3 regions of the Turicibacter bilis genome follow, and region 1 is predicted to be linked to each of the others. Evidence: a T-box and tRNA genes for the amino acid it is inferred to sense, from the RefSeq annotation. Region 1 holds a T-box; the other regions hold tRNA genes.
The links. A T-box is a leader RNA that pairs with one kind of tRNA and senses whether it is charged. The one in region 1 lies ahead of J0J69_RS12965 (glycine--tRNA ligase), so its partner is inferred to be a tRNA-Gly.

Region 1 (5,107 bases):
GTTAAACAACCAGTCTTCTTAGTGATCAATAAAATTGATTTAATTACAAAAGAAGAATTATTAACAGTGATTGCGACTTTCCGTGATCAGCATGACTTTGCGGGTATTATTCCAATTTCAGCGATGACAGGAGAAAATATCGATACTTTACTTTCTGTTATCAAAGAAGAGTTGCCAGAAGGACCACAATTCTACCCATCAGATCATATTACGGATCATCCAGAACGTTTCATTATTTCAGAATTAATTCGTGAGAAAGTATTGCATTTAACACATGAAGAAGTGCCACATTCAGTAGCTGTTGTTATTGATAAAATTGAAAAAGTAGATGGGAAAAATGTCATTGATGTGATGGCAACGATTGTTGTAGAGCGTCCATCTCAAAAAGGAATCCTAATTGGTAAAGGTGGAAAGATGTTAAAAGACATCGGGACATTAGCTCGTAAAGATATCGTTAAATTATTAGGAACAAAAATCTACTTAGAATTATGGGTAAAAGTTCAAAAAGATTGGCGTAATAAAAAATTATATCTAAATGACTTTGGATATAGTGAAAAAGAATACTAATTCGACTTTTTAAGACAAAATTAAATTGGAATTATCATAGATTTTCTCTTCTTAGCCATACTAATGTATAGGGGCTAAAAATAATAGCGTAGCTAGTAAGAAGGGATCATACATGAATAGTCTAGAATGGGAAATCTTTAAACGTACAGGAAAAATTGATCACTATTTGTTAATGAAAGAATCAGATAAGTTAGCGATAGACAATATAAATACTGAGTTCTCAGAAGAGATTGCTAATGTAAAGCCTGCTAAAGTTACAGAGGAGGAGTAGCGTGGCAATTGATGTTGAAGGAATTATATTGAAGAGCTTTAACTATGGAGAACACCATAAAATTGTTAAAGTTCTGACGGAGAATCAGGGGGTTATTGGCGTTTTTGTACAAAACGCCAATAAAGTTAATACAAAAAAAAGTGCACTCGTCCAGCCATTGACTTGTGCACGTTTTAATTTAAAGCCCTCAACAAATGCCAATAGCGATCTATATTATGTTTATAGTGGAGACGTTATTGATTATTATTTAAATGTAAAGTTAGATTATGAAAATATAGCTTATTTTTATTTTATGATTGAATTAATTTTAAAAGGGATGGCTGAATCTGAGTACAGTTCGTATGTTTATCGTATGTTGAAAAATTTCTTAGATGCAGCTGAACAAGGTTATTCAGCTTATTTATTAAGTTTAATTTTTCAACTTAAAATGATGCCTATTATTGGCATTGAACCTGTAATGGATTGCTGTGCTGTGTGTAGAAGTACAGAACATATCGCAACACTGAGTGTACGCCAAGGAGGATTAGTTTGTGCTAAGTGTTATCACCCAGCGGAACCTATTTTAATTGATGCTCCCCTTATTCCAATTGTTCGTGCACTGTATAAGGTTGATATTAATCATTTACCTGAGGTTGAATTAGAAGAAGAATTGTTGAAACCAATTGAGCAATTTTTAGATGCCTATTATGATTCATATGCTGGTTTACATCTTCAGACTAAGAAATTTATGAAAGAAATTTAAAGAAGAGCGAATTTGCTCTTCTTTTTCTACTTTATATTTGAAAAGCATAATAGAAAGTAGAAAGAGTCATGTTGTATAAATTATCTTTATGTATGAATTTTAATAAATGTGTGATTATTAGTTGTAATTATTGTTTTTTTGCCGTCGTTTTTCGTATTTTTGTATATTGTCTTTTAACTATTGATATACTATAATGGTAGTAGTATAATGCAATATTTATGTGAAGACGAAGAGTAGTACTTTTGAACATTTGAATGGCAGCGAGTCTGGGAAGGTGGGAGCCAGATTTCAAGGTCTTAAGGAAGGGAACTTTTGAGCATAGTTAACAAAGTGGTAAAATCATAGGATTTTACAAATAGGGTGGAACCGCGGGAATAACTCTCGTCCCTATGCTCGTGGCATAGGTATGGGAGTTTTTATTTTCTCTATGTTCACGAGACCAGAATTTTGTTAAGTGAAGGAGCGTTAAAATGAGTCAAGTAACAATGGAAAAAATCGTAAATATGTGTAAAACACAAGGATTCGTTTACCAAGGAAGCGAAATTTATGGAGGATTAGCAAATACTTGGGATTATGGGCCGTTAGGTGTGGAATTAAAAAATAACGTGAAAAAAGCTTGGTGGAAAAAATTTATCCAAGAGTCACCATATAATGTGGGGTTAGATAGTGCCATCTTAATGAATCCTCAAACTTGGGTTGCATCAGGGCACGTTGGAGGATTTAGTGATCCTTTAATGGACTGTAAAGCATGTAAGAGTCGTCACCGTGCAGATAAATTAATCGAAGATCATGGAGACGATATCGTAGCTGATGGATGGACAGAAGAGCAAATGATGGCTTATATTCGTGAGCACAATATTGCATGTCCAGACTGTGGAGCTCATGACTTTACAGATATTCGTCAATTTGAATTAATGTTTAAAACACACATGGGAGTTGTTTCAGACGATAAATCAGCTGTTTATTTACGTCCAGAAACAGCACAAGGAATCTTCGTTAATTTCAAAAATGTTCAACGTACTAGCCGTAAAAAAATTCCATTTGGAATTGGACAAATCGGGAAATCATTCCGTAACGAAATTACACCAGGAAACTTTACATTCCGTACACGTGAATTCGAACAAATGGAATTAGAATTCTTCTGTAAACCAGGTGAAGATGGACAATGGTATGAGTTCTGGAAACAATATTGCTGGAATTGGTTGGTAAATTTAGGAATGAATCCAGAACATATTCGTCAACGTGAACATTCACCAGAAGAATTAAGTCACTACAGTAACGGAACATCAGATATCGAGTACCGTTTCCCATTTGGTTGGGGAGAGTTATGGGGAGTTGCCAACCGTACTGACTTCGACTTAAAAGCACATATGAAAGAATCAGGAGCAAACTTCGAATATCAAGATCCAACAACAAATGAAAAATATGTACCATACTGTATTGAACCATCAGTAGGAGCAGACCGTGTGACATTAGCGTTCTTAATTGATGCTTATGAAGAAGAAACGTTAGAAAATGGAGAAACACGTGAAGTTTTAAAATTCCACCCAGCTTTAGCTCCTTACAAAGTGGCGGTCTTACCATTAGTTAAGAAATTGAATGAACAATCATTAGAAGTGTTTGCAGAATTATCTAAACATATGATGGTTGATTATGATGAAGCGGGAACAATCGGTAAACGTTATCGTCGTCAAGATGCAATTGGAACACCATTCTGTGTCACATTCGACTATGATTCATTAGAAGATAAAAAAGTAACAGTTCGTCATCGTGATACAATGGAACAAGAACGTGTAGCAATCGATGAATTAGTTGAGTACATTACTTCAAAAATTCAATTTTAATTTCTACATAAAGTTGCTTTAAAATTTTAAAATTAAGACATTATAGGAGAGAGGGTGAACACGATGGGAAAGGGTCGAATTCCACAAGAATTATTTGATGAAGTCGTAGAAAAAAGTGATATCGTTGATGTCATTAGTGACTATGTACAATTGAGTAAAGCTGGGAAGAATTATAAAGGTTTATGTCCTTTCCATGGGGAAAATACCCCCTCTTTTGTCGTGTCACCAGATAAAGGAATCTATAAGTGCTTTGGTTGTGGAGAAGGAGGAAACGTCGTTTCGTTCGTCTCTTCACTTGAAGCTATTTCATATCCACAAGCTATCTTAAAATTAGCCAAGCGTGCGGGGATTGAAACGAACATTGTTCTACCATCAGATGAATCGATTCAAGACGCTAAGTTTAAAAATGAATTTGATATTTTAGAGTTTGCTAAAGGATTTTATCACTATTATTTAAATCACACAAAAGAAGGAAAAGTGGCATTAGATTATCTTCATAATCGTGGGATGAGTGATGAAACGATTGCGAAGTTTGGAATCGGGTTAGCTCCATCTTATTCGGACGCTTTAGTTAAAACGTTAGCTAATAATCGATATTCGTTAGATGTGGCGATGAAATTAGGTTTACTTAATGAGCATAATGGACAATATTATGATCGATTTAAATCCCGTATTATGTTCCCTATTTTTGATAAAATCGGACACGTGGTTGGATTTAGTGGTCGTGTTTTCTTAGAAGGGGATACTCATTTAGGGAAATACGTGAACTCACCTGAATCACCTATTTTCCAAAAAGGAAAGCTTATTTATCATTTAAATGATGCTAAGTTAGCGATTCGTCGTCATAATCGAGTCTTATTATTTGAAGGATTTTTAGATGTTATTTCCGCAGTTGAAGCGGGATTTGTTGAATCAGTCGCGACGATGGGAACCGCTTTGACCGAAGATCATAGTCGTGAATTACGCCGTCTAACTGATCAAATTATATTATGTTTTGATGGGGATAAAGCCGGACTCGCTGCTGCGAACAAAGCAATTCCTATTTTAATGGCACAAAACTTTTCAGTCAGTGTCGTTGAAATTCCAAATAAAATGGATCCTGATGAGTTTATTAAGACACACGGGAAAGAGGCCTTTTCTAAGTTAATTGATCAAGCAATTCCAGCTGTCGATTATCAGTATCGTTATATTAAACGACAGTTTAATTTAGAATTTGTTAGCCATCGAGAGCAATTTAAACGTCAAATCTACCATTTTGCTTATACCTTGCAAAGTCACACTCTGCAAGAGTTAATTTTAAAAAAATTAGCGTATGATATTTCAATAGGTGAGCAAAGTATTTTGCAGGAGTTCAATAGTAGCAAAAGTCAAGTGTATAAAAATGCCAATATTAATAACAATAAAAACGAAAACCTACAGATACATTCAAGACAAGTGCGAGATACTAAATATGAACGTTCTGAAAAAATGTTAATTCACTACATGTTAAAAGAGCGCCGTGTCGCTTTACAGGTAGAAAAAGAGTTAAATGGTTATTTGAATGATCCAACGCGTCGTAATATCGTGCTATATATTTTAGATTATTACACGACACATGAAACGATGAATTTACAATATTTTTTAAATTGGATTGACGAAGCCTTAGTTAAGCCGATTACAGATATTATTTTTGAGTGCGAGTCG
Region 2 (5,107 bases), 240 kb from region 1:
TAGGGGCTGACGCCTGCCCGGTGCTGGAAGGTTAAGAGGAGAGGTTAGCGCAAGCGAAGCTTTGAATTGAAGCCCCAGTAAACGGCGGCCGTAACTATAACGGTCCTAAGGTAGCGAAATTCCTTGTCGGGTAAGTTCCGACCCGCACGAAAGGCGTAACGATCTGGGCGCTGTCTCAACAAGAGACTCGGTGAAATCATAGTACCTGTGAAGATGCAGGTTACCCGCGACAGGACGGAAAGACCCCGTGGAGCTTTACTGTAGCTTGATATTGAGCACTGGTGGCACATGTACAGGATAGGTAGGAGACGAAGAAACCAGGACGCCAGTCTTGGTGGAGTCGCTGTTGGGATACTACCCTTGTGTCACTGGGGTTCTAACCCGTGGCCCTTATCGGGTCAGGGAACAGTGTCAGGTGGGCAGTTTGACTGGGGCGGTCGCCTCCCAAAGAGTAACGGAGGCGCCCAAAGGTTCCCTCAGAATGGTTGGAAATCATTCGAAGAGTGTAAAGGCAGAAGGGAGCTTGACTGCGAGACCTACAAGTCGAGCAGGGACGAAAGTCGGGCTTAGTGATCCGGCGGTACCGAATGGAAGGGCCGTCGCTCAACGGATAAAAGCTACCCCGGGGATAACAGGCTGATCTCCCCCAAGAGTTCACATCGACGGGGAGGTTTGGCACCTCGATGTCGGCTCATCGCATCCTGGGGCTGTAGTCGGTCCCAAGGGTTGGGCTGTTCGCCCATTAAAGCGGTACGCGAGCTGGGTTCAGAACGTCGTGAGACAGTTCGGTCCCTATCCGTCGTGGGCGTAGGAAATTTGAGAGGAGCTGTCCTTAGTACGAGAGGACCGGGATGGACACACCGCTGGTGTACCAGTTGTTCTGCCAGGAGCATAGCTGGGTAGCTACGTGTGGACGGGATAAACGCTGAAAGCATCTAAGCGTGAAGCCCCCCTCAAGATGAGATTTCCCATTCGAAAGAAGTAAGATCCCTTGAAGACGACGAGGTTGATAGGTCAGGAGTGGAAGTGTGGTGACACATGGAGCGGACTGATACTAATCGATCGAGGACTTAACCAAAGAAACTGAAGAAGATATCTAGTTTTGGAAGATTAACAACATCTTTCAATGGTCTAGTGATGATGGCAAGGAGGGCACACCTGTTCCCATACCGAACACAGAAGTTAAGCTCCTTAGCGCCGAGGGTAGTACGCAAGTGCGAGAGTAGGACGTCGCTGGGCCAAAATAAACCTGCCTCAATAGCTCAGTTGGTTAGAGCACTTGACTGTTAATCAAGGGGTCCTAGGTTCGAGTCCTAGTTGGGGCGCCATTAATTACTTAATGGCCCGTTGGTGAAGCGGTTTAACACACATGCCTTTCACGCATGCATACACGGGTTCGAATCCCGTACGGGTCACCATTAAGTGGAGGATTAGCTCAGCTGGGAGAGCATCTGCCTTACAAGCAGAGGGTCGGCGGTTCGAGCCCGTCATCCTCCACCATAATTAAATAACTGCCGGAATAGCTCAATTGGTAGAGCAACTGACTTGTAATCAGTAGGTTGCGGGTTCAAGTCCTGCTTCCGGCACCAGTATGGCGATTGTGGCGAAGTGGTTAACGCATCGGATTGTGGCTCCGACACTCGTGGGTTCGATTCCCATCAGTCGCCCCATTAATAATAAGCGGGTGTAGTTTAATGGTAGAACTTCAGCCTTCCAAGCTGACTGTGAGAGTTCGATTCTCTTCACCCGCTCCATACAAGGCGCCATAGCCAAGTGGTAAGGCATGGGACTGCAACTCCCTGATCATCGGTTCAAATCCGATTGGCGCCTCCAAATAATTTAATGAATGATGTGCCTGGGTGGCGGAACTGGTAGACGCACAGGACTTAAAATCCTGCGGGTGGTGACACCCGTGCCGGTTCGATTCCGGCCCTAGGCACCAATTTTATTATAATGAGTAAATAACTCTTTTTTTTATGTCATAAATGAAGTTTGCTTATATATGATATAAAGTAAGGTACCATACGTATTAGATATAAAAATATAAAGAAATTTATTATTGCAATTTTATTTATGTTGATATATAATAATTTATGTATCAAAATGATACATTTTGCCGGAATAGCTCAATTGGTAGAGCAACTGACTTGTAATCAGTAGGTTGCGGGTTCAAGTCCTGCTTCCGGCACCAGATAAATAGGGGTGTAGTTTAACGGTAGAACAGCGGTCTCCAAAACCGTTAGTGTGGGTTCGATTCCTGCCACCCCTGCCAACGAGTTTAAATGGCGATTGTGGCGAAGTGGTTAACGCATCGGATTGTGGCTCCGACACTCGTGGGTTCGATTCCCATCAGTCGCCCCATTAATAATAAGCGGGTGTAGTTTAATGGTAGAACTTCAGCCTTCCAAGCTGACTGTGAGAGTTCGATTCTCTTCACCCGCTCCATACAAGGCGCCATAGCCAAGTGGTAAGGCATGGGACTGCAACTCCCTGATCATCGGTTCAAATCCGATTGGCGCCTCCAAATAATTTAATGAATGATGTGCCTGGGTGGCGGAACTGGTAGACGCACAGGACTTAAAATCCTGCGGGTGGTGACACCCGTGCCGGTTCGATTCCGGCCCTAGGCACCAATTTTGTTATAATGAGTAGTAATACTCTTTTTTTATTTCTAGTATCCAAAGGATACTTTTTTTATTAGATTAATGTGATAACGATTACATATGGTTGTGTTTTCTAATACTTGATATAATATTTCTGCAGATTAGGGAAGATAGTGTAATATTTTATACTTTACTTGAAAACTCTGTTATAATTCTTAGTTGATGGACTAGATTATAATAAAAATTCTAGTAGGTATATTTTGTTGTACGAGGATTTTGAGATTATAGGATGGGTGTGTGTGATATGAAAAGGTTAAAGTTGATGTTAGAGACGACGTATTCAATTGATGCAGTATTTGCTCTAAGAAAAACACCGATTTTAATTAGTTTGTTATTTTTAATTATTTTATCTTTTATGCAGATGACGCCATTTGCATTTATTTTAATTGGTGATGCGCCGTATCGTTGGGACCAAAAGATTTGGCAGTTAACAGAAACGGATCAAGATCGTTTTGTGGATTCTCTTCCAGTGGGATGTGGTGTGCAAAGTGGTACGTTGACATGTTCTGAATTTGCTGAGATTAATTTGAGTAATGGGGTTAAGGTGTTATTTAACGGAGATGTAAATGAAGTAAATAATGGTGTTGTTTTCAATCAGGATCATCTAGTTTTTGTTGAACAAGATAGACAATATGAAGTTGGTTATTCTTATTTTGAAGGAGTAAATTTTGATGATGCGAGTTATGAGGATGTTTTTGGTCGTGTAGCTTCTTCAATTAAGCCAATGTTTGTTGTGCCATTTGTGTTAGGGGCTTATCAGACAGGTGTGTTATCAACGTTTGTCTTTACGTTCGTAGTGGCTGCTTTATCGATGTTATTGAAGTTTGGGCATACGAGTTTCTTATCATATAAGGAAGTTTTAAATATTGTGATTTATTCATCAACATTCCCATGTGTGATGGCTTTAGTTGTAGGAATGTTCAATGTAGGTTTGACAATGCTCATTTATAATATTGGTGCACCACTTGTAGCTTACTTTGTCTATAGACGTCGAGTCATTCCATATTTAGTCGGAAATCAAGAACAAGGCAACTAGCCTTGTTTTTTTTATGAAAAAAACGCATATGTGTAACCACTTACACACTTTATTTTACTATAATTGCCATGTATTATATATGTATAGCACTTTGAAAGCGATTTAATTATTGTGAGGGGAAGAGTTTTCATAAGGTGCGACTTATAAATCAAGAAATAGGCAGGTGGAGAAAATGAAAAAACCAAAATTGGCAGCAGTATTATCTACTATTGTATGGGGGGCAGGTCAAGCCTATAATAAGCAATGGTTAAAAGGTGCGTTCTTCTTTGTATTCCAAGTGTTACTCATTGGAATTGAATTGGTATCAGGAAATTATTTTTCAGGTACATTTTCATTTCGTGAGGCTGGATTCTTTGTAAAAGGAATTTGGGGGGCAATCACGTTAGGAACTCAATCTTCGATGTTAACCGAGAATGGGTTAACACCAGGCGATCATTCAATTATTCTTTTAATTGAAGGGATTATTGCTATTTTGATTTTATGTGTATTCGGTATTATTTGGTATATCAATATTAAAGATGCGTATAAAACGGCTAATCAATTTAATGAAACAGGTGAAGTACTTGGTAGTCGAGAATGGTTTGCGCATACATGGGAACATGCGTTTGAGTATATTGTTATTATTCCATCAAGTTTAATGTTAATTTTGTTCTCATTTATGCCAATTATTTTCGCCTTCTTAGTTGGGTTTACAAATTATAACAAGTCACATTTACCGCCATCAAATTTAGTGAATTGGGTTGGATTGGATAACTTCTTATATTTATTTTCAATGGGTGGAGAAGTCGGTTCATCTAATCAATGGTTTACAACATTCTGGAATGTATTCTTGTGGACAGTTATTTTTGCGATTATTTCAACAGCTGCTCCTTTCTTCTTAGGATTGTTCCAAGCAGTTATTTTAAATAATAAACGTGTCATTGGTAAAAAGGTATGGCGTAGTATTTTAATTTTACCTTGGGCTTTACCAGCAATGATTTCACAGTTAAACTTCCAACAGTTATTTAATGGTCAGTTCGGACCAATTAATAAGTATTTACTTCAAGCAGGTATTATTGATTCACCAATTTATTGGTTAACTGATTCAACTAACCCTTGGATTCCACGCTTAACGATTTTAGGAATTGGATTATGGCTTGGATTCCCATATTTTATGGCCTTAATGTCAGGGATTATGACCTCAATCTCTAAAGATATTTATGAAGCTGCAGAGGTAGATGGAGCAACTGAAGGTCAACAGTTCTGGAAGATTACATTACCATTAGTTTTATCAGCAACGGCACCATTACTTGTTATGTCATTTGCAAGTAACTTTAATAACTTTGGTTTAATTTACTTCTTAACAGAGGGGGGACCAGTTAATCCAAACTTTATTTATGCTGGACATACAGATATTTTAATTTCATGG
Region 3 (5,107 bases), 1.1 Mb from region 1:
CGTCTCATACATCTTTAAACAATACTTCATATGAAGGGGTAAATCTTTCATTTTGTCGAGCGCTTCATTAACCTCAATAAACATCTCAGAATGTTGGATTAAAAATCTTTCCCATTGGGTTAACTCGATCTTCCCCTGATGAACATGACTCACCTTTTTTTGAAGCTGTTCCCAGTTTTGATTCATAATTTCTTCTAATTCAACACCCGAGCAAATCACACTTCCATCCTTAGTATAGTCAAATTGTAATAATTCAAAAATTCTCCCTAATTTATGATCAAACATTGGATAATCATTTTTAAAGACTTGTTGGTGCACCTCAAGATAAGCGTCTGCATCAACACCATCTCCTCCTAAAAAACATCCATCCCCAAGTGGCAACTCATCTAGCATCCAAGACTTTTCATACTGCTTCAACTCACGAATCGGTTGACTTGTTAAATGGCGGAGTGCTAATAGATATTCAAATAACTGCTTTACCTTCTTGTCCAAAATTTTCACTCCTTTAACTCACACTTTTCTTCATTATATCACGAAAAGCAACAATCTCCGCACCTATATATACATACATATTCCGACAAAATCTAAAAAAGGTGACCAGTCAAAGACTAGACACCATTTTTAGAACCTTCATTTACCATATATACCCCTTGTAGCTGTTCCATAAAATCATGATCCTTCGTTGAAAGACGTATACTTCCTATCACAACAATCATTAAAAAAGAAAGAACTAGAAAAAGAAACATTAAATACTTAAACCACCATCTACGTTTCTTATTATCATAATCTTTATATATATCACAATCTACAACCTCATCACCCACATAATCAATCACAACGCCAGCTTCCTTTAACTCTTCCTTATTAAGTTCTTCATAAACTAAAGAATCACCATAACAACTAATAGGAGTAATATTATTCTTTTCCATAATAATCCCTCCTCCTACTAACTATTATATTAAAAAGACTAAAAAACGACACAAAAAAGGGGCGTTCTCACGAATCACCCCTTTTAAATTATTTTGCCACGCTACCTGCAATATTTAAAACATCCCATGTTCTTGCGAATGGTGGTGCATAGCATAAATCTAACATCGCTAATTGATCAGTGGTTAAACCAGCAAAAATAGCTGTAGCTAAAACGTTAACACGTTGAACAGCATCTTTACGCCCAACAATTTGTCCACCTAAGATAACTTTTGTGTCAGCATTATAAATTAATTTAACATTAATTTTTGATTGCCCTGGATAATAAGACGTTTGATTCATATCTGTAATGAATACAGTTTTATAATTAATTCCTAGATTAATCGCTTCTTGTTCAGATAATCCTGTACGCCCAGCCTCTAAATTCATAACTTTTAAACAAGCTGAAGCTAAAGATCCGTTGAACGTATGATGAGCACCTGCTAAGTTTTCACCAATAATACGTCCCATCTTATTTGCGACAGTGGCTAAAGGAATATATGCAGGTTCAGATTTTAAAATATGATTAATACTTGCACAATCACCCGCAGCATAAATATCTTCAATAGAAGTACGACCTTCATGATCAATGACTAAAGCACCATTACGTAACATCTCAATTCCAGTACCTTTTAAGAAGCTAGTATTTGGACGAACACCAGCCGTTAAAACAACAATATCAACGTCAAATGTTTCATCATTTGTTTTAATTTGAGTGACTGCCTCATCTCCGACTAACTCAGTAACCGTTTGTGATAAATGTAAGTGAACATCATGTGCACGTAACTCTTCTTCTAATAAATCTGTAATTTCTTTATCAAATGTATCCACTAAAACACGATCATTTAATTGGAAAACATGAACCTCTTTTCCGTATTGTTTAGCAGCTTCGACTACTTCTAATCCAATAAACCCCGCTCCAACAATTGCTACACGTTTTAATGCCTCATTTTGCATAGCATGTTTTAAAGCTTCTCCATCCTCCATGCTCTTTAACGTATACACATGTTTTAAATCGACATTTTTGATTGGAGGAATAATGGCACTAGCACCAGTAGCAATCATTAACTTATCATATGTATCTGTGAATGTCTCACCAGTTAATAAATTTTTAACCGTGATACATTTATTATCGGTATCCACATTAAGTACTTCATGTTCAATATTAACTGTAATTCCAGATGCATTAAATTGTTCAACCGTTCTAGCAATCATCTTTTGTGAATCTTCAAAGAAGTTTCCAACAAAATACGGTAAACCACATGCACCAAAAGAAACATGTCTAGACTTTTCATATACTGTGATTTGTGCTTCTTTATTAGCACGTTTTAATTTAGCTGCTGCACTCATTCCTGCAGCAACACCACCTACAATAATGACTTTCATAATAAACCTCCTTAGGTTAGAAAATTTCATCATAGCTTATAATCTATCCATATGAAATGTAGCAAAAAAAAACACCCCGAAGGATGTTAATAATCATATTGGAGCGGGTGAAGAGAATCGAACTCTCACAGTCAGCTTGGAAGGCTGAAGTTCTACCATTAAACTACACCCGCGTATTGGGGCGACTGATGGGAATCGAACCCACGAATGTCGGAGCCACAATCCGATGCGTTAACCACTTCGCCACAATCGCCATGGCAGGGGTGGCAGGAATCGAACCCACACTAACGGTTTTGGAGACCGCTGTTCTACCGTTAAACTACACCCCTAATTATTTAATTAATGGTGCCGGAAGCAGGACTTGAACCCGCAACCTACTGATTACAAGTCAGTTGCTCTACCAATTGAGCTATTCCGGCATTTATTTAATTATGGTGGAGGATGACGGGCTCGAACCGCCGACCCTCTGCTTGTAAGGCAGATGCTCTCCCAGCTGAGCTAATCCTCCACTTAATGGTGACCCGTACGGGATTCGAACCCGTGTATGCATGCGTGAAAGGCATGTGTGTTAAACCGCTTCACCAACGGGCCATTAAGTAATTAATGGCGCCCCAACTAGGACTCGAACCTAGGACCCCTTGATTAACAGTCAAGTGCTCTAACCAACTGAGCTATTGAGGCATTTTTGCCTAGCGACGTCCTACTCTCGCACTTGCGTACTACCCTCGGCGCTAAGGAGCTTAACTTCTGTGTTCGGTATGGGAACAGGTGTGACCTCCTTGCCATCATCACTAGACTATTTAATTGGTGCCTAGGGCCGGAATCGAACCGGCACGGGTGTCACCACCCGCAGGATTTTAAGTCCTGTGCGTCTACCAGTTCCGCCACCCAGGCATTTCGTTTATTTCAAGGCACGCGCCTATTTTTTGAAAATGGTGTCCTGCAGAGGACTCGAACCTCTGACCCTCTGATTAAAAGTCAGATGCTCTACCAACTGAGCTAGCAGGACATCATTGGCTGGGCTAGCTGGATTCGAACCAGCGCATGACGGAGTCAAAGTCCGTTGCCTTACCGCTTGGCTATAGCCCATGATTAAAGTGGTGGTGGGGGACGGATTCGAACCGCCGAACTCGGAGAGAGCGGATTTACAGTCCGCCGCGTTTAGCCACTTCGCTACCCCACCAGCTGGTGCCGGAAGCAGGACTTGAACCCGCAACCTACTGATTACAAGTCAGTTGCTCTACCAATTGAGCTATTCCGGCATTTATTTAATTATGGTGGAGGATGACGGGCTCGAACCGCCGACCCTCTGCTTGTAAGGCAGATGCTCTCCCAGCTGAGCTAATCCTCCACTTAATGGTGGCTTGGGACGGAATCGAACCGCCGACACAAGGATTTTCAGTCCTTTGCTCTACCGACTGAGCTACCAAGCCTTTTTTAAAATGGCGGTCCAGACGGGAATCGAACCCGCGATCTCCTGCGTGACAGGCAGGCATGTTAACCGCTACACCACTGGACCTTTTGGTTGCGGGGACAGGACTTGAACCTGCGACCTTCGGGTTATGAGCCCGACGAGCTACCAACTGCTCCACCCCGCGATGTTATATTTAAATTTAATATGGCGGAGGAAGAGGGATTCGAACCCCCGCGACGCTTTCACGCCCTGTCGGTTTTCAAGACCGATCCCTTCAGCCGGACTTGGGTATTCCTCCATTTTATCCATATTCTCTTTGGTAGCGGAGGAGGGACTCGAACCCCCAACCTCACGGGTATGAACCGTACGCTCTAGCCAGTTGAGCTACTCCGCCATTTATTGTATTTGCTAATATTTAATTGGTGGAGACTAGGGGGATCGAACCCCTGACCTCCTGCGTGCAAGGCAGGCGCTCTCCCAGCTGAGCTAAGTCCCCATGGGTATTTATTTAATGGTCGGGAAGACAGGATTCGAACCTGCGACCCCCTGGTCCCAAACCAGGTGCTCTACCAAGCTGAGCCACTTCCCGAGTTTTATGGCGCCCCAACTAGGACTCGAACCTAGGACCCCTTGATTAACAGTCAAGTGCTCTAACCAACTGAGCTATTGAGGCATTTTTGCCTAGCGACGTCCTACTCTCGCACTTGCGTACTACCCTCGGCGCTAAGGAGCTTAACTTCTGTGTTCGGTATGGGAACAGGTGTGACCTCCTTGCCATCATCACTAGACTATTTAATTGGTGCCTAGGGCCGGAATCGAACCGGCACGGGTGTCACCACCCGCAGGATTTTAAGTCCTGTGCGTCTACCAGTTCCGCCACCCAGGCATTTCGTTTATTTCAAGGCACGCGCCTATTTTTTGAAAATGGTGTCCTGCAGAGGACTCGAACCTCTGACCCTCTGATTAAAAGTCAGATGCTCTACCAACTGAGCTAGCAGGACATCATTGGCTGGGCTAGCTGGATTCGAACCAGCGCATGACGGAGTCAAAGTCCGTTGCCTTACCGCTTGGCTATAGCCCATGATTAAAGTGGTGGTGGGGGACGGATTCGAACCGCCGAACTCGGAGAGAGCGGATTTACAGTCCGCCGCGTTTAGCCACTTCGCTACCCCACCAGCTGGTGCCGGAAGCAGGACTTGAACCCGCAACCTACTGATTACAAGTCAGTTGCTCTACCAATTGAGCTATTCCGGCATTTATTTAATTATGGTGGAGGATGACGGGCTCGAACCGCCGACCCTCTGCTTGTAAGGCAGATGCTCTCCCAGCTGAGCTAATCCT

Region 2: it has a tRNA-Gly gene. The T-box ahead of J0J69_RS12965 (glycine--tRNA ligase) is inferred to sense a tRNA for this amino acid. The anticodon was not compared.
Region 3: it has a tRNA-Gly gene. The T-box ahead of J0J69_RS12965 (glycine--tRNA ligase) is inferred to sense a tRNA for this amino acid. The anticodon was not compared.

The regions. Positions count from the first base shown of each region.
Region 1 covers NZ_CP071249.1:2,695,146-2,700,252, forward strand. The annotation lists gene era (GTPase Era) at 1-567, shown strand, start outside; gene J0J69_RS12955 (YqzL family protein) at 680-838, shown strand; gene recO (DNA repair protein RecO) at 840-1,580, shown strand; T-box leader at 1,795-1,972, shown strand; gene J0J69_RS12965 (glycine--tRNA ligase) at 2,051-3,424, shown strand; gene dnaG (DNA primase) at 3,488-5,107, shown strand, end outside.
Region 2 covers NZ_CP071249.1:2,453,773-2,458,879, forward strand. The annotation lists rRNA gene J0J69_RS11805 (23S ribosomal RNA) at 1-1,078, shown strand, start outside; rRNA gene rrf (5S ribosomal RNA) at 1,131-1,239, shown strand; tRNA gene J0J69_RS11815 (tRNA-Asn) at 1,252-1,328, shown strand; tRNA gene J0J69_RS11820 (tRNA-Glu) at 1,342-1,418, shown strand; tRNA gene J0J69_RS11825 (tRNA-Val) at 1,425-1,500, shown strand; tRNA gene J0J69_RS11830 (tRNA-Thr) at 1,514-1,589, shown strand; tRNA gene J0J69_RS11835 (tRNA-His) at 1,595-1,670, shown strand; tRNA gene J0J69_RS11840 (tRNA-Gly) at 1,681-1,754, shown strand; tRNA gene J0J69_RS11845 (tRNA-Cys) at 1,760-1,833, shown strand; tRNA gene J0J69_RS11850 (tRNA-Leu) at 1,854-1,942, shown strand; tRNA gene J0J69_RS11855 (tRNA-Thr) at 2,116-2,191, shown strand; tRNA gene J0J69_RS11860 (tRNA-Trp) at 2,199-2,272, shown strand; tRNA gene J0J69_RS11865 (tRNA-His) at 2,286-2,361, shown strand; tRNA gene J0J69_RS11870 (tRNA-Gly) at 2,372-2,445, shown strand; tRNA gene J0J69_RS11875 (tRNA-Cys) at 2,451-2,524, shown strand; tRNA gene J0J69_RS11880 (tRNA-Leu) at 2,545-2,633, shown strand; gene J0J69_RS11885 (DUF1189 family protein) at 2,908-3,699, shown strand; gene J0J69_RS11890 (carbohydrate ABC transporter permease) at 3,872-5,107, shown strand, end outside.
Region 3 covers NZ_CP071249.1:1,055,328-1,060,434, forward strand. The annotation lists gene J0J69_RS04925 (PDDEXK-like endonuclease domain-containing protein) at 1-492, opposite strand, end outside; gene J0J69_RS04930 (hypothetical protein) at 609-929, opposite strand; gene J0J69_RS04935 (CoA-disulfide reductase) at 1,018-2,352, opposite strand; tRNA gene J0J69_RS04940 (tRNA-Gly) at 2,452-2,525, opposite strand; tRNA gene J0J69_RS04945 (tRNA-His) at 2,530-2,605, opposite strand; tRNA gene J0J69_RS04950 (tRNA-Trp) at 2,608-2,681, opposite strand; tRNA gene J0J69_RS04955 (tRNA-Thr) at 2,696-2,771, opposite strand; tRNA gene J0J69_RS04960 (tRNA-Val) at 2,785-2,860, opposite strand; tRNA gene J0J69_RS04965 (tRNA-Glu) at 2,867-2,943, opposite strand; tRNA gene J0J69_RS04970 (tRNA-Asn) at 2,957-3,033, opposite strand; rRNA gene rrf (5S ribosomal RNA) at 3,040-3,148, opposite strand; tRNA gene J0J69_RS04980 (tRNA-Leu) at 3,158-3,246, opposite strand; tRNA gene J0J69_RS04985 (tRNA-Lys) at 3,286-3,361, opposite strand; tRNA gene J0J69_RS04990 (tRNA-Gln) at 3,367-3,441, opposite strand; tRNA gene J0J69_RS04995 (tRNA-Tyr) at 3,451-3,535, opposite strand; tRNA gene J0J69_RS05000 (tRNA-Thr) at 3,539-3,614, opposite strand; tRNA gene J0J69_RS05005 (tRNA-Val) at 3,628-3,703, opposite strand; tRNA gene J0J69_RS05010 (tRNA-Phe) at 3,710-3,785, opposite strand; tRNA gene J0J69_RS05015 (tRNA-Asp) at 3,796-3,871, opposite strand; tRNA gene J0J69_RS05020 (tRNA-Met) at 3,875-3,950, opposite strand; tRNA gene J0J69_RS05025 (tRNA-Ser) at 3,972-4,064, opposite strand; tRNA gene J0J69_RS05030 (tRNA-Met) at 4,084-4,160, opposite strand; tRNA gene J0J69_RS05035 (tRNA-Ala) at 4,187-4,262, opposite strand; tRNA gene J0J69_RS05040 (tRNA-Pro) at 4,279-4,355, opposite strand; tRNA gene J0J69_RS05045 (tRNA-Asn) at 4,363-4,439, opposite strand; rRNA gene rrf (5S ribosomal RNA) at 4,446-4,554, opposite strand; tRNA gene J0J69_RS05055 (tRNA-Leu) at 4,564-4,652, opposite strand; tRNA gene J0J69_RS05060 (tRNA-Lys) at 4,692-4,767, opposite strand; tRNA gene J0J69_RS05065 (tRNA-Gln) at 4,773-4,847, opposite strand; tRNA gene J0J69_RS05070 (tRNA-Tyr) at 4,857-4,941, opposite strand; tRNA gene J0J69_RS05075 (tRNA-Thr) at 4,945-5,020, opposite strand; tRNA gene J0J69_RS05080 (tRNA-Val) at 5,034-5,107, opposite strand, start outside.